DNA from 3 places in the Rhizobium sp. YTUHZ045 genome. Region 1 is predicted to be linked to each of the others. Evidence: predicted binding sites of a transcription regulator. Region 1 holds the regulator's gene; each other region holds the start of a gene.

The links. The regulator PhoB, encoded in region 1, activates phosphate uptake and scavenging genes when phosphate is short. The targets are predictions, from matches to a motif close to TGTCATNNANCTGTCAT.
Region 2: a site for PhoB is predicted at 3,777-3,793, ahead of ppk2 (polyphosphate kinase 2). Genes of this name have one in related genera too.
Region 3: a site for PhoB is predicted at 3,279-3,295, ahead of NMA58_RS02935 (DUF47 family protein). Genes of this name have one in related genera too.

What each region holds. Positions count from the first base shown of each region.
Region 1 is NZ_CP101432.1:161,398-168,739, reverse strand. It holds gene argF (ornithine carbamoyltransferase) at 1-246, opposite strand, end outside; gene NMA58_RS00845 (aspartate aminotransferase family protein) at 284-1,483, opposite strand; gene NMA58_RS00840 (GcrA family cell cycle regulator) at 1,908-2,441, shown strand; gene phoB (phosphate regulon transcriptional regulator PhoB) at 2,687-3,370, opposite strand; gene phoU (phosphate signaling complex protein PhoU) at 3,496-4,209, opposite strand; gene pstB (phosphate ABC transporter ATP-binding protein PstB) at 4,254-5,069, opposite strand; gene pstA (phosphate ABC transporter permease PstA) at 5,085-6,407, opposite strand; gene pstC (phosphate ABC transporter permease subunit PstC) at 6,404-7,342, opposite strand, start outside.
Region 2 is NZ_CP101436.1:238,649-245,990, reverse strand. It holds gene NMA58_RS32580 (pyridoxamine 5'-phosphate oxidase family protein) at 1-404, shown strand, start outside; gene NMA58_RS32575 (LysR substrate-binding domain-containing protein) at 450-1,361, opposite strand; gene NMA58_RS32570 (aldo/keto reductase family oxidoreductase) at 1,459-2,334, shown strand; gene NMA58_RS32565 (hypothetical protein) at 2,462-2,653, opposite strand; gene ppk2 (polyphosphate kinase 2) at 2,811-3,725, opposite strand; gene NMA58_RS32555 (GMC oxidoreductase) at 3,880-5,532, opposite strand; gene NMA58_RS32550 (ABC transporter ATP-binding protein) at 5,617-6,699, opposite strand; gene NMA58_RS32545 (carbohydrate ABC transporter permease) at 6,708-7,342, opposite strand, start outside.
Region 3 is NZ_CP101432.1:603,646-610,987, reverse strand. It holds gene NMA58_RS02950 (invasion associated locus B family protein) at 157-828, shown strand; gene tldD (metalloprotease TldD) at 1,296-2,711, shown strand; gene NMA58_RS02940 (GNAT family N-acetyltransferase) at 2,728-3,219, shown strand; gene NMA58_RS02935 (DUF47 family protein) at 3,384-4,025, shown strand; gene NMA58_RS02930 (inorganic phosphate transporter) at 4,025-5,038, shown strand; gene NMA58_RS02925 (pyrophosphatase) at 5,063-5,380, opposite strand; gene NMA58_RS02920 (D-alanyl-D-alanine carboxypeptidase family protein) at 5,457-6,740, opposite strand; gene NMA58_RS02915 (polysaccharide deacetylase family protein) at 6,957-7,342, shown strand, end outside.

The DNA of each region.
Region 1 (7,342 bases):
GCCGAGCTGCATTTCAGTACCGGAGAGAAACAGCGTTTCGCCGCCGAGCTGGCGCATGCCGACGTCGAAGGAGACGCGGGTGCGGGTCGACGGCTTCTCGAAGATCATCGCCAGCATCTTGCCGGCGAGCGGCTTGTCGCCCTTGCCGGATTTGAAGGCCTGCTTGCGGGCGAGCGCGTCGTTCATGATAGTTCTGAGGTCGGCCGAGGTGACGGCCGAAAGATCGAGGAAATGTTTAGGAGCCATGTTCTTACCTGTCGTGCGCCCGAAGGCGGCGATCCCTTCAAGCCGTCTTCTTGATCTTGGCGGCGCGGATGCTCTCGGCGGCGCGCTCGAGGCGCACGAGCCCCTCGCGGGCTTCTTCGGCAGTGACCACCAGCGGCGGAAGAAGGCGGATGACGTTGTCGCCGGCCGGCACGCCGAGCAGATGCGCGGCGCGGATCGCCTGCAGCAACTCGGCCGAGGGAACCGCAGCCTTGACGCCGAGCAGAAGCCCCTCGCCTCGGATATCCTCGATCACATCGGGATACCGATCCTTGAGCGAGGCCAGCCCCTGGCGGAAGACGAGCGCGACGTCGCGCACATGCTCAAGGAAGCCATCGGCGAGGATGACGTCGAGCACGGCACTGCCGACCGCCATGGCCAGCGGATTGCCGCCATAGGTCGAACCATGCGTGCCGGCCTTCATGCCGGAGGCAGCCTCGGCCGTGGCAAGGCAGGCGCCGAGCGGGAAACCGCCGCCGATGCCCTTGGCAACGGCCATGATATCGGGCGTGATGCCGGACCATTCATGGGCGAAGAGCTTGCCGGTGCGGCCGACGCCGGTCTGGACCTCGTCGAGGATCAGCAGCAGGCCGTTTTCGTCGCAGATCCGGCGAAGCGCCTTCATGAATTCGCCGGTGGCGGGGCGCACGCCGCCCTCGCCTTGCACCGGCTCGATCAGGATTGCGGCCGTCGCATCGGTAATGGCGGCGCGGACGGCCTCGATGTCGCCGAACGGCACCTGATCGAAACCCGGAGCCTTGGGGCCGAAACCTTCGAGATATTTCTCCTGACCGCCGGCGGCAATCGTCGCGAGCGTGCGCCCATGGAAGGCGCCCTCGAAGGTGATGATATGGAACCGCTCGGGATGGCCCTTGGAAAACTGGTAGCGGCGCGCGGTCTTGATGGCGCATTCGAGCGCCTCGGCGCCCGAATTGGTGAAGAACACCTTATCGGCGAAGGTAGCGTCCGTCAGGCGCTTGGCGAGGCGCTCCTGGCCGGGGATTTCATAGATGTTGGAGAGGTGCCAGACCTTGTCGGCCTGCTCCTTCAACGCCGCGACCACATGCGGGTTGCCATGGCCGACGGAGGTGACGGCGACACCGGCGCCGAAATCGAGATAACGCTCGCCGCTCTCGGTGATCAGCCATACGCCCTCGCCTCGCTCGAACCGCAGCGGGGCGCGAGAATAGGTGTCATAAAGCGGCGCGGCTTCAGCCATGGCGCGGGTCTCCCGTTCAATGTTCTCTTGCACGGACTCCGGCTAACAGAACCAGGTCCAAAAAATCAAAAATGCCGCCTTTCGGCGGCGAGCGGTACTATTTCCTTTTCGCGCTGCAATGTCAACAAAACTGCCGCCTTAGCCTATGCAGCAAGCTTGTGCAGCGGCACTTTCGGCCTTCAACAGGCATTATTGCAGAAATGCCACGCAGAGGCAGCAAGTTGGGGAAAACTTGAAATTCGATTCATCCGGATTCCCGCGACTCTTGTCACGGAGTCAGCCTCACACTAGGTTAAAGTTCAATTACTAGACTGCATGCGGCGGAACTAGTCACCAAAATTGATCAAGCGTTTCTTGTTTCGGAGGCTTCCGGGACAACGGTGAGGGATTCTGCCATCACCAACGCAAAAGGTGGAGACAGGGCATGAACTGGACAGACGAGCGGGTCGAGAAACTCAAGAAGCTTTGGGCCGAAGGACTGAGCGCCAGCCAGATTGCTGCGCAGCTTGGCGGCGTCAGCCGAAACGCCGTTATCGGCAAGGTGCACAGGCTCAGCCTTCCCGGCCGCGCCAAAGCCGGCGGCACGGCCACCGCGGCGCGCACGCCGAAGCGCCAGACGTCCGCGCCGCGCGCGCCGAATTACGCCTCCCGGATCACCACCCGCACCGTGACCCGTCAACAGGGCGCAACGATGCTGAAGGAAGAGATCGAGGTCGATGCCGTCGACGAAATGGAATATGTGCCGGCCGGCAATGTGGTCGTGCCGATTTCTCGCCGCCTCGGCCTGACGGAGCTCACCGAACGCACCTGCAAATGGCCGGTCGGCGACCCGCTCAAGGAAGATTTCCATTTCTGCGGCTGCGAGTCCCCCGACAATTCTCCCTATTGCAGCTATCATCAGAAGCTTGCCTATCAGCCGATCAACGAAAGGCGCCGGGCCGCGGCACGGGTCAGCTGAGAAGGCGACATCGCCGGACATAAAAAACGGGCCGAGCGGCCCGTTTTTTATGATTGGAGTGGAAGCGCTGGGGTTGCCCCTCATCCGGCTGCCGCCACCTTCTCCCCGCACGCGGGGCGAAGGGACATGCCGCAACCTCTCCGTTCCCCGCCGACCTTTCGCAGGGCACGTCCCCTCTCCCCGTCAGAACGGGGAGAGGGCTAGGGTGAGGGGCAAATCTTTGACTTTAGCAGCAGTAGAAACCCTCAGGCTTCCATCGAATAACCCGCGCCACGGACGGTGCGGATGACGTCCTGCATGTTGGAGAAGTTCAGCGCCTTGCGCAGGCGGCCGACATGGACGTCGACGGTGCGCTCGTCGACATAGATGTCGTGGCCCCAGACGCCGTCGAGCAGCTGCGAGCGGGAAAAGACCCGGCCCGGCGACGACATCAGGAATTCCAGCAGGCGAAACTCGGTCGGGCCGAGGCGGACTTCGCGGCTCTTGCGGTGGACGCGATGGGTTTCGCGGTCGAGCTCGATATCGCCGCATTTCAGCACCGAGGACAGCACCTCGGGACGGGCACGGCGCAGCATCGCCTTGACGCGAGCGACGAGCTCGGGGGTCGAGAAGGGCTTGACGACATAATCGTCGGCGCCGGTGGACAGTCCGCGCACACGCTCGCTCTCCTCGCCGCGCGCCGTCAGCATGATGATCGGCAGTCGCTCGGTTTCCGGCCGCATGCGCAGGCGCCGGCAGAGTTCGATGCCGGAGACGCCGGGCAGCATCCAGTCGAGGATGAGCAGGTCGGGCGTGCGCTCCTGAAGCCTGATTTCGGCCTCGTCGCCGCGCAGGATGGTATCGACCTCGAAGCCTTCGGCTTCGAGATTATAGCGAAGGAGCACGCTGAGGGCTTCCTCGTCTTCAACAACTGCGACTCTCGGGATCATGCGTGTCCGTCTCCTCGCGCACAAGCCTTAAACCGGGGTTCTAAGCAGGCGTCCTGCGCAAATTCAGAAATTGGCTGCGACCTCTTTGCGCGCCCCGAACGGGCGCGCACGCAATCTTGGAAGGATTATTCCGTCGCGGCGCCAACGGTGTTGGCGCTGTCATCCTTCGGACGATCGCCTTCCGGCTGGGCGCCTGTCGCCATGTAGTAGATCGTCTCGGCGATGTTGGTGGCATGGTCGCCGATGCGCTCGATGTTCTTGGCGCAGAAGAGCAGATGCGTGCAGCTCGTGATGTTGCGCGGATCTTCCATCATGTAGGTCAAGAGCTCGCGGAACAGCGAGGTGTACATGGCGTCGATCTCGTTGTCGCGTTCGCGGATGGCGGTCGCCTTGTCGGCAGCGCGTGTCGTATAGACGTCGAGCACTTCCTTGAGCTGGACAAGCGCCAGCTCGGAGAGATGCTCGAGACCGCGGGCGAGCTTGCGGGGAACGCCGGTGCTCTGCACGGCGATGACGCGCTTGGCGGTGTTCTTGCCGAGGTCGCCGACGCGTTCGAGATCGGCGGCGATGCGGATCGAACCCATGATTTCGCGCAGGTCCGCGGCCATCGGCTGCCGGCGGGCGATGGTGACGATCGCCTTGTCGCCGATTTCGCGCTCGGTGTGATCGAGGATCACGTCGTCTGAGATGACCTTCTGCGCCAGCGCGGTATCGCCGTTGACCAGCGCCCGGACGGATTCGGCGACCATCTGTTCGGCCAGGCCGCCCATTTCGGAAATCCGCCTGGACAGGAACTTCAGATCATCATCATAGGCAGAATAAATATGTGTCGATGCCATGGGGCTTTGTCCTCGAATAAGGGGAAGGCTTCGGATGGCCGTGATCAGCCGAAGCGACCCATGATGTAGTCCTGGGTACGGGGATCGTCCGGATTGGTGAACATCTTGTCGGTGTCGTTCTCCTCGACAAGATTGCCGAGGTGGAACATGGCGGTGCGCTGCGAGACGCGCGCGGCCTGCTGCATGGAGTGGGTGACGATGACGATCGTATAGTTTTCGCGCAGTTCGTGGATCAGCTCCTCGACCTTGGCGGTGGCGATCGGGTCAAGGGCCGAGCAGGGCTCGTCCATCAGGATGACTTCCGGGCTGACGGCAACGGCGCGGGCAATGCACAGGCGCTGCTGCTGACCGCCGGAGAGGCCCGTGCCGGATTCGTGCACGCGGTCCTTGACCTCGTTCCAGAGCCCGGCGCGCTGCAGGCTGCTCTCGACGATCTGGTCGAGATCGGCCTTCGACTTGGCGAGACCGTGGATGCGGGGGCCGTAGGAGACGTTTTCATAGATCGACTTCGGGAACGGGTTCGGCTTCTGGAAAACCATGCCGACGCGGGCGCGAAGTTCGACGACGTCGATATCCGGATCATAGATATCGTCGCTGTCGAGCGTAATCTTGCCGGTGACGCGGCACCCCTCGATCGTGTCGTTCATGCGGTTCAGGCTTCGCAGGAAGGTCGACTTGCCGCAGCCCGAGGGGCCGATCAGGGCGGTTACGGTGTTTTCGCGGATGTTCAGGTTCACGTCGAAAAGCGCGCGCTTCTCGCCGTAGTATACGGAGACATCCTGTCCGATCATTTTATACGGGACGTTGCTCATCTTCTGATCCAGCGCCTTTTCAACTGCAGCTTCCGTCAGCATGTTCATGATGTTTGACTCCGTTTACCAGCGGCGCTCGAAGCGACGACGCAAGAGGATGGCGCCCATGTTCATGACGACCAGGAACAGGAGCAGGACGATGATGGCACCCGAAGTACGCTCCACGAAGGCACGTTCGGCCTCGTTCGCCCACATATAGACCTGCACGGGCAAGGCCGTCGAGGGCTCGAGCGGTGTCGCGGGCGCATTGGCGACGAAGGCGACCATGCCGATCAAGAGCAGCGGCGCGGTTTCGCCGAGCGCGTGCGCCAGGCCGATGATCGTGCCGGTGAGGATGCCGGGCATGGCAAGCGGCAGGACGTGGTGGAACACCATCTGCATCTTCGAGGCGCCGAGGCCGAGAGCTGCAGCGCGGATCGAAGGCGGCACGGCACGCAGGGCCGCGCGGGTAGCGATGATGATCGTCGGCAGGGTCATCAGCGTCAGCACCAGGCCGCCCACCAGAGAAGCCGAGCGCGGCAGGCCGATGAAGTTGATGAAGACGGAAAGGCCGAGCAGACCGTAGACGATCGACGGGACGGCTGCGAGGTTGTTGATGTTGACCTCGATCAGGTCCGTCAGCCTGTTCTTCGGCGCAAACTCCTCGAGATAGATCGAGGCGGCGACGCCGATCGGCAGCGACAGAACCAGCACGATCAGCATCAGGTAGAGCGAGCCGATGAGCGCGACGCCGAGTCCGGCGGCCTCCGGGCGGCTGGAATTGCCGTTGACGAAGAGACCGGTGTTGAACTGCTTCTGGAGAGTGCCGCTCGCCTTCAGCTGGTTCATCCAGTTGACCTGCTTGTCGTTGACCTTGCGGTTCTTCTCATCGACGGAAAGATCGATCTGGCCCTTGTTGGCGCTGTCGATATTGGCATCGGCGAGCAGGGTGACATTGACCGTCTTGCCGATGATCGAGGGATCGGTGACAACCAGATCGCGCAGCTGGATCGGCGCGCTCTTGGAGAGCATGGCGGTTGCATCGCGCGCATCCGGACGGCTCGATGCATTGATGTTCAGCTGCTTGACGATCGCGTCGCGCAGCAGAACCGGATAGTTGGCGGCAATCAGCACCGAAGGATCGGTTGCCCGCTTGCCGTTCGGATCGATCGTCTTTTCGGCGAATTCGATCGGCAGGGTGATCGTCGTCTGCTGGAAGGCGGTGTAACCTTTGCCGATCACCGTCCACAGCAGGACGAAGAGGAAGATAAGGCCGAAGGCGATGGCGGCGATACCGTAGGCCTGGAACCGGCGCTCGGCGGCATAGCGGCGCTTGATGCCGATATCACGGCGGGCCGGCGCTTTGGAAACGGTGGCACCGATGGCGGGAGAAACAATATTCGTCATTCGTACTGCTCCCGGTATTTGCGCACGATGTAGAGCGCATAGATGTTGAGGCAAAGCGTGATGCAGAACAGCGTGATGCCAAGCGCGAAGGCAACCAGCGTCTGCGGCGAGGTGAACTCAAGGTCGCCCGTCAGCTGGTTGACGATCTTGACGGTCACCGTGGTCATCGGCTCGAAAGGGTTGATCTGAATGCGGGCGGCGACACCCGCGGCCAACACGACGATCATGGTCTCGCCGATGGCGCGCGAGGCGGTCATCAGCAGCGCGCCGACGATGCCGGGAAGCGCGGCCGGCAGGACCACCTTCTTGATGGTTTCGGAGCGTGTGGCGCCGAGACCGAGCGAGCCATCACGCAGTGCCCGCGGCACGGCGGTGATGATGTCGTCCGACAGCGAGGAGACGTAGGGGATCAACATGATGCCCATGACGATACCGGCCGTCAGAACGCTCTGCGCCTGGATGAAATTGGTGTAGCTGCCGGAGAGCAGGCCGCTGATCTGTGCGGAGAAATCGCGCAGGAACGGACCGACGGTGACGAGCGCGAAGAAGCCGTAGACGATCGTCGGGATGCCGGCCAGCACTTCGAGAAGAGGCTTGGAGACGGAACGCAGCTTCGGCGAGGCGTATTCGGCCATATAGATGGCGGCGAAGAGGCCGACCGGAACCGCGACCAGCATGGCGACGAGGCCGATATAGAGCGTGCCGAGTAGGAGCGGGATCAGGCCGAACTGGCCGAAGGAGGAGCTGCCGGCGCCGGCAAAGCGCGGATCCCAGACGGTGCCGAAGAAGAATTCGCCGGCGGGAACGACGGCAAAGAAGCGGGCGGCTTCCGACAGCATGGACAACACGATGCCGACCGTCGTCAGGATGGCGATCGAGGAGGCGAGCAGCAGGCCCCAGAGCATGACGCGCTCGACGCGGTTGCGGGCGCGGAA
Region 2 (7,342 bases), on a different replicon from region 1:
ACGGCGACAATCTGCGCGCCCGGCCGATGTCCGCCTATAGCGCGCAGCTTGAAAACGCGGTCTATTTTCTGACTGATCTCGCCAGTAACAAGGACGACGAGGTCGCCCGCTGGCCGAACGTCTGCCTGGCCTTTGCCGACACCAAGGCGCAGAAATATCTTTCCGTGTCGGGGACGGCCGAGGTGCAGAACGATCGCGAGAAGATCCGTGAATTGTGGGCAACGCCGGCAAAGGCATGGTGGGACAATCCCGACGATCCCTCCATCCGCATCCTCAAGGTTACCCCGTCTTCGGCTGAATATTGGGACAGCCCCGGCACCATCATCAGCTATATCAAAATGGCTGCCGCAGCGGTCACAAACAGCAAACCGGATATGGGCGACAATGCCGAGGTCACACTCTGACACATAGGCGCGGAGGCCGAAGGCATGCCGCTCCGTCAACCGACGTCAAGCCCGGTTGGCCGACGCCTTGACAAAATCGATGAATGCCCTGAGCGGCGCAGGCACCAGACGCCGGCCGGGATAATAGAGAAACGGCCCGGAAAAGCGCTGCCACCACGGCTCGAGGATGGGCTCGAGAACGCCGCTGTCAAGATGCGGGCGCAGCCAGTCTTCGAAAATGCAGACGATTCCTGTGCCCGCTATCGCCGCGTCGACGGAAAGATCGCTCGCCCCACCGACCCTAACGATTAACGGGCCGGTCGGTTCGACCCGCACCACCTCGCCGTCCCGCTCATATTCCCATGGGGTCGTCAGCGCACCGCTGGCAAAACGGCCCAACAAGCAGGCGTGATCAAGGAGTTCACTCGGATGTTGCGGCCGCCCGTGGTGGTCGAGATAAGCAGGCGATGCTGCAGTGGCAAAGCGCTGGTGGCGCGGACCAATCGGAATCGCGATCATATCCTGCTCCAGCCGCTCGTCATAACGGATGCCGGCGTCGCACCCGGCAGCGAGCACGTCGACAAAGCTCTCCTCGGCGACGATCTCCAGGCGAATGTCGGGATAGGCGGCGAGGAATGGCGGGATGATGGCAGGCAGCACCAGCCGCGCAGCGCTGACCGGCACATTGAGCCGCAGCGAGCCAGCCGGCCTGTCGCGAAATCGGTTGACCACGTCGAGCGCGGCCTCCACCTCCGTCAAAGCAGGGCCGAGCCGCTCCAGCAGACCCTTGCCCGCTTCGGTCGTAACGACGCTGCGCGTCGTGCGATTGAGGAGCCTGACGTCGAGAGCAGCCTCCAGGCGACGCACCGCTTCGCTCAAGAAGGAGGCGCTGCTGCCACTGGCACGCGCTGCCTCGCGAAAACCACCCGCCCGCGCCACTGCAACAAAGGCGTTTAGGTCACTCAGATCTGCTCTCACTGTTCGCCACTCCGCACGGGCTGTGCGGATTGTACTCAATTATCAGACGCTCCGCCAAGGAGTAAGTTTGATCTCATCTGTTGAAAGGAGCGCGACCATGTCCATCATTCATCAATCCGGCACATTCAATATCGGCGACCGCAAAGTGAGCCGACTGGGTTATGGCGCCATGCAGCTCGCCGGCCCCGGCGTGTTCGGTCCGCCCAGGGATCATGACGCCGCCCTGGCGGTGCTGCGCGAGGCGGTCGCGAGCGGTGTGAACCATATCGATACCAGCGATTTCTACGGCCCGCACGTAACCAACCAGATCATCCGTGAAGCGCTCCATCCCTATGGCGACGATCTCGTCATCGTCACCAAGGTCGGCGCGCGGCGCGGCGCGGACGGGTCCTGGATTCCGGCCTTCTCGCGCCAGGAACTGACGCAGGCGGTTCACGACAATCTTCGCAACCTCGGCCTCGAGGTGCTTGATGTCGTCAACCTCCGGATCGCATTTGACCTGCATAGCCCGGCCGAAGGCTCGATAGAAGCACCCCTGACGGTTCTGGCTGATCTCCAGCGGCAGGGTCTGATCCGTCACATAGGTTTAAGCAACGCCACATCGAAACAGGTCGCCGAAGGCCGCGGGATCACCGAGATCGTCTGTGTGCAAAACCAGTACAATCTGGCGCATCGGAACGACGACCCGCTCATCGACGAACTCGCCCGTCAGGGCACCGCCTATGTGCCGTTCTTCCCGCTTGGCGGCTTCACGCCGCTGCAATCGTCCACACTCTCCAATGTCGGCGCACGCCTGAGCGCCACGCCGATGCAGGTGGCGCTCGCCTGGCTGTTGCGCCGCGCAGCCAATATCCTGTTGATCCCCGGCACGTCGTCGCTCGCACATCTCAGGGAGAATCTCGCTGCTGCCGGATTGGTGCTGCCGGATGATGCCGACGAGGAGCTGAACCATATGGCTGACATCGCGGCCTGACGGCCGCGGCGGTGCAATCGTTAGGCCGTGTTCTAGCGCTGCGTAACGAGCTTGCCGGACGTGCTGGCGCAATCTGTCGGTCGGCCGCACCTTGTTGGCTGCGCCAACCGGCCGGTAAACGAGAGCATCAGGATGGCTTCCGTGTCAGAAGCTCATAAGTCACCAAGGCCGCTGACATCGCCAGAAAAACCACGATTGCCAAAGGATAATTGGCACTGGCGTTCGGATCGGCAAGCTTGGGAAGGCCGATAACACTGCCGGCCGCCAGAATCGCCGAGAGCACAACCTCCTGAACGATTAATCTCCAAAAGCCGGTCATGACCAACCTCCCGTCATCTCCTTATTATCGGCCGAAGGACGCTCAGTCTTTATACTTCACGATGCAGCCGTTGGGAAACACGCGTTGACCGCACGGTCCAGTGACCATGCGGTCTCGGTTTCAACGCTTCGGCAGCCGACTTGTTGCGGCTATGCTTTCAATAGCGCTCAGGCACATACATATCAGCCGGAACCGGCGCCCTGATGTAGTCGGCATGACGAATGCGATCCGGCAATTCGATCTCGGGCTTCGGCACGTCCTCATAGGGAATCTGATCAAGAAGATGGGCGATGCAGTTCAGCCGCGCCCGCTTCTTGTCGACGGCCTGCACCACCCACCAGGGCGCCTCCTTGGTGTGTGTGCGCGCCAGCATTTCTTCCTTGGCCTTGGTATATTCCTCCCAGTGGATGCGGCTTTCCATGTCCATCGGCGAAAGCTTCCACTGCTTCAGCGGATCGTGGATGCGCATCTTGAAGCGGAATTCCTGTTCCTCGTCGGTGATCGAGAACCAGTATTTGATCAGCACGATGCCGGATCGGACGAGCATCCGTTCGAATTCGGGCACCGAGCGGAAGAACTCCTCGAGTTCGTCAGGAGTGCAGAAGCCCATCACGCGCTCGACGCCGGCGCGATTGTACCAGCTGCGGTCGAAGAGCACGATCTCGCCGGCGGTGGGAAGATGCGGGACATAACGCTGGAAATACCATTGATGGCGCTCCCGTTCGGTCGGCGCAGGCAGTGCCACTGTGCGGCAGACGCGCGGGTTGAGCCTTTGGGTTACGCGCTTGATCGCGCCACCCTTGCCGGCCGAATCCCGGCCTTCGAAAAGCACGACCACTTTCAATTGCTTGTACTGGACCCAATCTTGCAGCCGTACCAGCTCATGCTGCAGCCGGAACAGCTCGCGGAAATAGATCTTCCGATCGAGCGTCTGCTCCGCCGGTTCGGTCATTCCTTCGACGACTAGATCGTCCAGCCGGTCTTCCTCCAGCTGCATTTCCAGCTCCTCATCGAAGCTGTCGGCGATTTCGGCCTTTATCCGGCTGAGCTGGTCCTGATGTGTTTTAGACATGGGCTTTCCCTTCCTGCTCAGTTGACAGGAGCATGTCACTGCAAAGTTAGTGTGACGGTTGGATAACCCACAGCTCGTTCACTTGTTCGCCTCTTTCGCCACTCCACATGCCGGCGAACTTTTTAGACGCCGCCTACACGAGATGGAGGCGTGCCTAGAGCAGCCCCGTTCGGTAATGGTCGACAAGGTTGCGGCAAGCGCGGATCGTCAGCGCCATGACGGTGAGCGTCGTGCCAGCGATGCCGCTGCCCGGAAAGGCGCTGGCGTCGGTGACGATGAGGTTCGGAGCATCCCACAGTTGATTGTAGGGATTGAGCACTGAAGCTTCCGGGCTTTCGCCCATGCGCGCACCGCCGGTTTCATGAATTGCTGCGCCCATGCACATGGTCTTGCGGAACCATGTGCGGAACATGAAGCGGCTGAAGGCATCGGCGTCGGGAAAGGCGCCTCTGCCCATCTCCTTGAGGCCGGTGGGCGATCCGATGAATTCAAGATCGCCGCCGACCTCTTTGACCATGGCGATCAACGTCTCCTCCTGCCGGCGGAGCAGCCGCCGCTCCTCCTCCTGCATGACGCAGCGAATGTGTGGCACCGGAATATTCCAGGCGTCCTTGCGCTTGCCATCGAGCGTGATGCGATTGTCGGCATAGGGCAGCATGCGGCCGAAGCCGAAGAAGGCGAGACGCGCATCGGCCTCCTCTGAAACCGGCGCCCTGCCGATGCTGCCCTGATAGTCGAAATCGCCGCGGGCGGCGTCACCCTCGTCGAAACGCGGGATGAAGATGCCACCCGACGGATTGTAGAAGGGATCGACAGGAGCGGAATCGTCAACGGCCCAACCCTTCGCCTTGGGAAAGGAGCCAAAGGCAAGGCATGGAAGCTGATCCATGAAATAGCGCCCGAGCGCGCCCGAGCTGTTTCCGAGCCCGTCAGGATGTCTTGCCGATACCGAGTTCAGCAGCAGCCGCACGCTCTCGATCGGCGAGGCCGCAAGCACGATTGTCGCGGCGCGAGCCGTCGAAACCTTGCCCGTGTTGCGATCGATGAATTCCGCACCGGTGGCGCGGCCGGTTTTTTCGTCGGTGGTGATGCGACGCACGACGGCGTCATAACGGACGGTCAGCCGGCCGGTCGCCTTTGCGTCCCGCAGCGGTCGCGGCATGCGTTCGGCGTCCGGCGCTATATAGCGCCAGGAGATGACGCGCCGGTCCGGCCAGCGGCTTTCTACAGCCTGCTTGAATATCTGCTCGGCGGGCGTGAGGCTTGCCGGCTTCGCATAGACGCCGTCTGGCAAGGTCGGCACATCGTCCTTGTTGCCGTAGAGCTCGAGATAGGCTTCGACTTCGTCATAGAAGGGCGCAAGCTCGTCATAGGAGATCGGCCAGTCCACGCCCTTTCCGGTGCGCGATCGGATCTTGAAATCATCGTCGGTCCAGCGCAGCAGCACGCGGCCGAAACTGTGCAGGCGCCCGCCGCCCTGGCGGCCGCGGATCCAGAGAAAGGGCTGGTTCTTCGGCGTCGTATAGGGGTTCTTGCGATCGTTGACGAAGAAGTGGCTGAAGCGCTCGGTAAAGAAGGCCGCCCGCGCCTGGATCGGCTGGCCCTTCAGGGTGGCGCGCGCACGCTCCCATATATTGATGCTGCTTGCCGGCGCCTTCTTGCGTGCCGGGTCGAAATCCCTGGGGCCGACGGCCGGCCCAGCCTCGAGCAGCAGCACCGACAGGCCCTTGGCCGTCAGCTCTTTGATCGCGAAGGAACCCGCCGCGCCGGAGCCGATCACCAGCGCATCATAAACGATCTCAGACATGTCTTTTCAAATCCTGTCCTGGAGCAATTCCTCAATGCAGCGCAAAGCACATCCGAAATTGCGGGAAAGCAAAGGAATGGCGCGTCAAAGCCGCGATCCATCGGCAGCGAAGAGTGACGCCTTGGTGATATCAAGGCCCGGAGCCATGGCATCGCCGGGCTTGAAGTCGACGTCGCCCATGAAACGAAGGGAGAGACTGTGCTCCGCCCAGTCGAACCAGACGACGGCATCCGAACCCATCGGCTCGACGACGGAAACACGGCCAGCAATGGTGGGAAGCCCGCTTGCCGCCCCGTCGAGCACAAGGTGCTCAGGGCGAAAGCCCAACGTAACAGGTCCTTCCACGGCAGCCGTGCGGAAGGCATAGTCGGTGAGGTCGACGGCTAGGCCGTTGCTTCTGAAGACGGGTGCTCCGCCGCCGCGCTCGATCCGGCCCTCGACGAAATTCATCGCCGGAGCACCGATGAAGCCGGCGACGAAGAGATTGGCCGGACGGCGGTAGATCTCGGCCGGCGAAGCGAGCTGCTGGATCACGCCGTCGCGCATGATGGCGATGCGGTCGGCGAGCGTCAGGGCCTCGACCTGATCGTGGGTCACGTAAATCATGGTATTGCCGAGGCTTTGATGCAGCTTCTTGATCTCGACGCGCAATTCGTTGCGCAGCTTGGCGTCGAGATTCGACAGCGGCTCGTCGAAGAGGAACACATCCACTTCTCGCACCAGTGCCCGGCCGATGGCGACGCGCTGGCGCTGGCCGCCGGACAGCTCGGCAGGACGCCGGTCGAGCAATGTGTCGAGATGGAGGAGCGCGGCCGTGCGGGCGACGCGTGCCTCGATCTCGGCCTTTGGCAGGCCTGCGACGCGAAGCCCGAAGGAGAGGTTCTTGCGGACCGACATGCGCGGGTAGAGTGCGTAGGACTGGAAGACCATGCCGATGCCACGGTCCTTCGGCTCCTCCCAGCTGACATTCTTGCCCGAGATCCAGATTTCGCCTGCAGTAATGTCCTGCAACCCGGCGATGGCGTTCAGAAGCGTGGACTTGCCGCAGCCGGAAGGGCCGAGCAGCACCAGGAATTCGCGCGGCGCGATATTGATCGACATCTTCTCGATCACTGTATGGTCGCCATAGGCGATCTTCAGATCCTTGACGGAGACGGCAGATTGCATGGAATACGTTACCCCTTGACTGCGCCGGCGGCGATGCCGCGCACGAACCAGCGGCCGGACAGGAAATAGATGGCGAGCGGAACGATGGCGGTGAGGATCGTCGCCGCCATGTTCACGTTATAGGTGCGCTCGCCCATCGTGGTGTTGACGATGTTGTTGAGCTGCACGGTCATCGGCAGGTTGTCCCGGCCGGCGAAGACGAGGCCAAGCAGGAAGTCGTTCCAGATGCCGGTGAATTGCAGCATCGAAACCACGACCACCATCGGCACGGCGATCGGCAGCATGATCTCGAAGAAGATGCGCCAGAATCCGGCGCCGTCGACGCGCGCGGCCTTGCAGAGCTCCTCCGGCACGCTGACGAAATAGTTGCGGAAAAGCAGCGTCACCAGCGGCAGTCCGAAGATGACATGGACGAGAATGATGCCGGCGAGCGAATTATAGAGACCGATATTCGCCATGGCGCGAACCATCGGATAGAGGAAGATCTGATAGGGGATCAGACCACCGGCCATGAGCAGGCCGAAGAGCGCATTTGCCCCACGCGGCCGCCAGAGCGACAGCGCATAGCCGTTGACTGCGCCGATGAAGACCGAGAGCGCGACGGATGGAACGGTGATCGCCACCGAATTCCAGAAGCCGCTAC
Region 3 (7,342 bases), 440 kb from region 1:
ACATCCCAAGTTTTTCATCGGCATATGAAAAATGCCCTTTCCGGCCGATCCGCCCGCCGTACATTATATGACAAAGGTCCAATTTCTGCCGCAGTCCCCCGGTTTTCACGGGGTGGGGCTTTTCATTTCCGGTGGGCAGCTTCAACAATAGCCGCAATGATTCGATATCCAGAGGTTTCCATGGGTTTCCGTTCCCTCGCGCGGTCGCTTCTCGTGACTGCAAGCATCGCGGCCGCAGCGACGACGCCCGTCTTCGCGCAGCAACCCGCCCCCTCCCCGGCCACGCCCACCACCCCCGCACCGGCCACCCCTGCACCGGCCGCCCCTGCCCCGGCCCAGCAGCCCCCGGCTGCCAACCCGAATATCCAGGTGACGCCCGGCCAGACCCAGCCGCAGGCGCCGGGCACAGTGAAATCCAATCACGGCGCATGGTCTGTCGTCTGCGACAAGCCGGCCGGTGCGGCGACCGAGCAATGCGCGCTGATGCAGAACGTCATCGCCGAGGACCGGCCGGAGGTCGGGCTTTCCGTCGTCGTCTTGAAGACGGCCGACCGCAAATCGAAGATCCTGCGCGTGCTGGCGCCGCTCGGCGTGCTCCTGCCGAACGGCCTCGGCCTCAATGTCGACGGCAAGGATATCGGCCGCGCCTACTTCGTCCGCTGCTTCGCCGACGGCTGTTATGCCGAAGTCGTGCTGGAGGACGAACTGCTCAAGACCTTCCGCAGCGGCGCCCAGGCCACCTTCATCGTCTTCCAGACCCCGGAAGAAGGCATCGGCATCCCCGTCGACCTCAAGGGCTTCGCCGAAGGTTTTGACGCGCTGCCGTGAGGCTGGCGGCCGTCTACCATGGGTCCGCCCCTCATCCGGCTGCCGCCACCTTCTCCCCGTAAACGGGGCGAAGGGACCATGCCGGGACCTCTCGGTTCCCACCTCACCCTCGCAGGGCAAGTCCCCTCGCCCCGTTTACGGAGAGAGGGTTAGGGTGAGGGGCAGTCCTCGAGATCGTTGTCGGCCGCTAGGCCAGTCACCGGAAAAAGAAGAGCGAGAACGACTCCACTCGCACCACGTCTCATCATTTCAAGCAAATTGCCCCCCCAACTGATCATCTCAAAACAGCCGCGCCGCCACCCAGCGCGAAACGATAAAACGCTTACATCTCTTTCGAAGGCCATTCCATTTCCAAGATCGCTCTGCCCAACAAAGAATAATTCGAAGACAGGGCTTCACTCCTTATCAGGTTGAGCCCTATCTAAGGCGTAAGCGAACTCCCGGACGCATGCCATTGGAGCCAGACCATGACCACCGATCTCCTGACGCTTTTCGATGCCGACGAGGCCACGATGCGCGGCCTTGTCGCCGAAGCGCTCGCCGGCGCCGATGACGGCGAGCTGTTTATCGAGCATGCCCGGGCCGAGGCGCTGACCTTCGACAATGGCCGGCTGAAGGGCGGCAGCTTCAATACGGAACAGGGTTTCGGACTTCGCGCCGTTGCCGGCGAAGCCGTGGGTTATGCACATGCCGGCGACCTCTCGGTGGCGGCGCTGAAGCGGGCGGTCGATGCGGTCGGCGCGGTGACGCGCGGCTATTCCGGCACCTATGCCGCCGCTCCCCAGGGCACCAACAAGAAATTCTACGGCGACCAGAACCCGATCGGCCAGCCGAGCTTCGAGGAGAAGGTCAAGGTCCTGCAGGATATCGACGCCTATCTCAGGAGCAAGAACGACAAGGTGCGGCAGGTGACTGCTTCGGTCGCGGCGAGCTGGCAGGTCGTCGACATCCTGCGCGCCGACGGCCACCGTGTCCGCGACATCCGGCCGATGACGCGCATCAACATTTCCGTCGTAGTCGGTGAAGGCGAGCGGCAGGAGAGCGGCTCCTATGGCAGCGGCGGGCGCATCGGCTTTGGCGATTTCATCGCCGAGGGCAGCTGGCAATATGGCGCCGACGAGGCGCTGCGCCAGGCACTCGTCAATCTGGAGGCGATCGATGCGCCGGCCGGCACGATGGACGTCGTTCTCGGCTCCGGCTGGCCGGGCGTGATGCTGCACGAGGCCGTCGGCCACGGGCTGGAAGGCGATTTCAACCGCAAGAAGACGTCGGCCTTTGCAGGCCTTCTCGGCCAGATGGTCGCCGCGCCCGGCGTCACCGTCGTCGATGACGGCACGATCGACAACCGCCGCGGCTCGATCACCATCGACGACGAGGGTACGCCGTCCGGCTACAACGTGCTGATCGAGAACGGCAAGCTGGTCGGCTACATGCAGGATCGGCAGAATGCCCGGCTGATGGGCATGGCGCCCACCGGCAATGGCCGCCGCCAGGGCTATGCCCACGTGCCGATGCCGCGCATGACCAACACCTATATGCTCGGCGGCGACAAGACGCCCGAAGAGATCATCGCCTCGGTGAAGAAGGGCATCTATGCCGTCTCCTTCGGCGGCGGCCAGGTCGACATCACCTCCGGCAAATTCGTCTTCGGCTGCACCGAGGCCTATCTGATCGAGAACGGCAAGCTCGGCGCGCCGATCAAAGGGGCGATGCTGATCGGCAACGGCCCGGATGCGATGAAGCGGGTGTCGATGATCGGCAACGACATGAAGCTCGATACTGGCATCGGCAATTGCGGCAAGGCCGGCCAATGGGTTCCGGTCGGCGTCGGCCAGCCGCATCTGCGCATGGATCAGATCACCGTCGGCGGCACGCAGACCTGAGGCGGAGTATTTCCTCATGGCAGAGATCGAAATCAGACCCTTTGCCGCCGGCGATGCCGATGACGTGCTGTCGGTGATCCTGCCGATTCAGCGCGAGGAGTTCGGCATCGACATCACAGCCGATGCGCAGCCGGATCTCCGGGTCATCCCGGATTTCTACCAATCCGGCAAAGGTCAGTTCTGGGTCGCCGTCAAGGACGGCGCGATCGTCGGAACGCTGGGCTTGAAGGATATCGGTAACAATCAGGCAGCGCTGCGCAAGATGTTCGTCGCCGCCGAGGTTCGCGGCCGCGAGCACGGCGTGGCAGCGCGGCTTCTCGAGCGCCTGTTCGACCACGCCAGAGATGCCGGCCTCACCGACATCTTCCTCGGCACCACGGACAAATTCGTTGCCGCCCATCGCTTCTACGAGAAGAACGGCTTTACCGAGATTGCCAAGAGCGCCCTGCCCCGCTCCTTCCCGCTGATGGCCGTGGACACCAAGTTTTACCGGTATAAGGTCGGCTGACTGCGGATGCCGCAAAGGGTCGGCGGCCGATAACGGCCATGTTCCTGTCGCGCCACAACTGTCATAAAACTGTCACAAACCGAAACTCGGCCCTATCTCTTCAACGGGATAGGGTTTAGGACGGCTCGTCATCCATAGCGCAGATCAAAAATCACGAGGTGTTCATGCTGGGTTGGTTTCGGAAGTTGATGCCGCGCGAAGACCGGTTTTTCGTCCTTTTCGAACAACATTCCAGAACGATCGTCGGCGCCGCACAGGCTCTGGACAGGTTGCTGTCGGGAGTAGAGATCGAGCATCAATGCGAAACGATCGTGCGGTTGGAAGACCAGGCCGACGATATAACGCGCGAAGTCATGCAGGCTGTCCGGCGGAGCTTCATCACACCTTTCGATCGTGGAGACATCAAGGATCTCATCCAATCCATGGATGATGCGATCGACATGATGCACAAGACTGTCAAAACCATCCGGCTCTTCGAGCAGACCAGCTTCGATCCGGGGATGCAGGAGATGGGCAAGACCCTTGTGGAAGCTGCCAATCTCATCGCCGAGGCCATTCCCTTGCTCGATCGCATGAACGCCAATGCGCCGCGGCTTTCTGCCATCGTCGAGCAGGTCACGCGGGTGGAAGGGCGCTCCGACGAGTTGCACGAGCAGGGGCTCAAGGATCTGTTTCGCCGGCACGGCGCCGGCAATGCGATGGCCTATATGATCGGCAGCGAGATCTACGGCGAGCTGGAGAAGGTGGTCGACCGTTTCGAAGACGTCGCCAACGAGATCAGCGGCATCGTGATCGAGAATGTCTGATGGATGCCGCCCTCGCTCTTCCGCTTCTTGTCGGCCTCATCGGCGTCGCGCTGCTGTTCGATTTTCTCAATGGGCTGCATGATGCGGCCAATTCGATCGCCACAATCGTCTCGACACGGGTCCTGAGGCCGCAATATGCGGTCTTCTGGGCGGCATTCTTTAATTTCATCGCCTTCCTGTTCTTCGGCCTGCATGTGGCCGAGACGCTCGGGACCGGCATCATCGATCCGGCGATCGTGACACCGCAGGTGATTTTCGCGGCCTTGATCGGCGCCATCGTCTGGAATGTCGTGACCTGGATCTTCGGTATTCCCTCCAGTTCATCCCATGCCCTGGTCGGCGGGCTGGTCGGTGCGGGCCTTGCCAAAGCAGGGTTGAGCTCGATCGTCTGGAGCGGCCTTCTCAAGACCGCGAGCGCCATCGTCATGTCGCCGATGATCGGATTCCTGCTGGCATTGTTCCTGATTCTGGCGGTGACCTGGACCTTCATCCGGCAAACGCCTTTTGCCGTCGACCGGTCCTTCCGTTTTCTGCAATTCGTGTCGGCATCGCTCTATTCGCTCGGTCACGGCGGCAATGACGCCCAGAAGACCATGGGCATCATTGCCGTGCTTCTTTACTCGCAAGGCTATCTCGGTGGCAGCTTCCACGTGCCGCTCTGGGTGGTGATTTCATGCCAGGCGGCGATGGCGCTCGGCACCTTGTTCGGCGGCTGGCGCATCGTCCATACGATGGGCTCGAAGATTACGCGGCTGAACCCGATGCAAGGATTCTGCGCCGAAACGGGCGGTGCCTTGACGCTGTTCGGCGCCACCTGGCTCGGCATCCCGGTTTCGACCACCCACACCATTACCGGCGCCATCATCGGCGTCGGCGCCGCCCGGCGCGTCTCCGCCGTCAGGTGGGGGCTTGCCGGCAACATCGTGATCGCATGGATCATCACCCTGCCGGCCGCGGCAATGATTTCGGCAGTTTCGTTCTGGCTCGTGAGCCTGTTGGGCCAGCTCGCTTAGTCGATCGGACAGCTGGCGTGGCGCTTAGGCGTTGGGCGTCTGTGCCGGCTGAAACCGCCACTTCCGCTCGATCGCGGCGGCGATGTCGATGTCGTTACGGCGAGCAAACAGCAGGAGGTGACCGAGCAGGTCGGCAGTCTCGTCGGCGAGATCGCGCCTGATATCCTCGGGAGAGCGGCCTTTGGCACGGCCCCGACCGGTCAGCCGGTTCCAGGCCTGGGTGAGCTCTCCCATTTCCTCCTGCAGCTTCAAAAGGAACCAGTCGTCATCCCGCTCGATGCCGCTCTCGGCGACATGGACAGCGGAAGCGGCTTCGAACTGGTCGGCGAGACGGCGCAGCATGGATGTTCTCCTTTTGTTTATGGAGGAGACGCTGATTCCCGCTGCTTGTCCAGAGCCGAGTATGATGCCGCTGGGATCAGCTGTGGTCGGGCAGCAGCACGCAGTCATAGGAGCGCTGCTTCAGCGCATCGCAGGCGGAGGCGGCGGCGTCCTTGCTGGCGAAGCCGACGAAGCGGGCGCGATAGATCCGGTTCGCCCCCTGCCCGACCGCCTCAGTGTAGGGCGAGGCGGAAACCAGCGGTGCGCCGCCTTCCGACTGGGCCTGTGCAAGAAGCGCACGCGCCGCATCGGCGCTGGGGGCCGCCGAAATCTGGATCTGCCAGGTGCCATCGGTCTTCACGGCCGGAGCCTTGCCGGTCTTGCCGGCATTCAGGATCTCGTCCATGGCGACAGGACGCTCCAGCGGCACGACGGCGTCATCGGCAAAAGCCAGGCTCTTGGCTGCGGGATCTTCGTCCGGGCGCCGGGCGTTGAGCGGCACCGGAACATCGGAAGAGTCAGCCGCAGACGCGACTTCGACGGGTTCCCTGGCGCCGACGCTCGCCATCAGCCTGGCGCCGCCGGATGACGAGGCGCGGCCGAGATAGCGGTCGAGCAGCGCTTCCATCCTGGCGTCGCGGCTGCGGGCGGTGCGGCCGCCGAGCACGACGCCGACGACGCGGCGGTTGCCGTCTTTGACGGCGCTGACGAGGTTGAAGCCGGACGCGTTGGTGTAACCCGTCTTGATGCCGTCCATGCCCTGGTAGCGGTACATGAGATTGTTGTGGCCGCGCACGGTCTTGCCGCGGAAACTGAAGCTTGCCGTCGAGAACAGGCGGTATTCATTGGGATAATTCTTGATCAGCGCCACGGCGAGCGTCGACATGTCGCGCGCCGTCGTCACCTGGCGGCTGTCCGGCAGGCCAGAGGCATTGACGAAGACGGTGCGGCTCATGCCGAGCTGGCGGGCTTTGGCCGTCATCATCCGGGCAAAGCCGGCCTCCGAACCGCCGAGCGTCTCGCCGATCGCGGCAGCGGCGTCATTGGCGGATTTGACGATCATGCCATAAACTGCCTCGCGCACCGTTATGGTGCCCCCGGCCTTGACGCCGAGCTTGGTGGGCGGCCGCGCGGCAGCGTATTTCGACATCTGGATCGGCGTATCCCAGGCGATCTTGCCGCGTTTCAGCGCCTCGAAGGTGAGATAGAGCGTCATCATCTTCGTCAGCGAGGCCGGATGGTTCAGCGTATCGGCGTTTTCGGAGGCGAGGACCTTGCCCGTGCGGGCATCGAGGACCAGCGAGGCGCTGCCGGCAAGAGCCGCAAGCGGCGCCGAAACGGCCAGCGTTACGGTCAAAACAGCCGCCAATAGCTTTCTCATGGAGTTCCCCCTGATGCGCTGGCTCTCGATGGGCCGGCCATGTGTCGTAATGTGACAGAAGCCGGAAGTTTGGCGCGACTTTGCGGCAACGCCTACGATTTTTCTAGTCTTTTCATCGCCTTGGTTAACAGAAAACGAAAGAAGCTGTGTGAAAGCGGGATTCAGCAAGGCTTAAGCCGCCGTTGCTAGTTTGCGGCAAAGGACAATGGGCGGCGCATGACGGGGCAATTGAAGCGACTGGCAAAACGCGCGGCGATCGGCGCCGGGCTCGAGGCATCCTCGTTGATCGCCGCGGCCGGCCTGATGCGGCAGGCGCGCGGGCGCGGGGTCATCTTCACGCTGCATCATGTCCGCCCGCACGAGCCCCACGCCTTTGCGCCGAACGCGCATCTTGAAATCACGCCGCATTTTCTCGATGCGGCGCTCAGGCGACTGACGCGCGACGGCTATCGCTTAGTGCGGCTCGACCAGCTGCCGGCGCTTCTGGCCGAACCCGAGGGCGGCCGGCCGTTTGCGGCCTTTACGCTCGACGACGGCTACATCAACAACATGGAGCATGCGCTGCCGGTGTTCGAGCGGCATCGGGCGCCTTTCACCGTGTT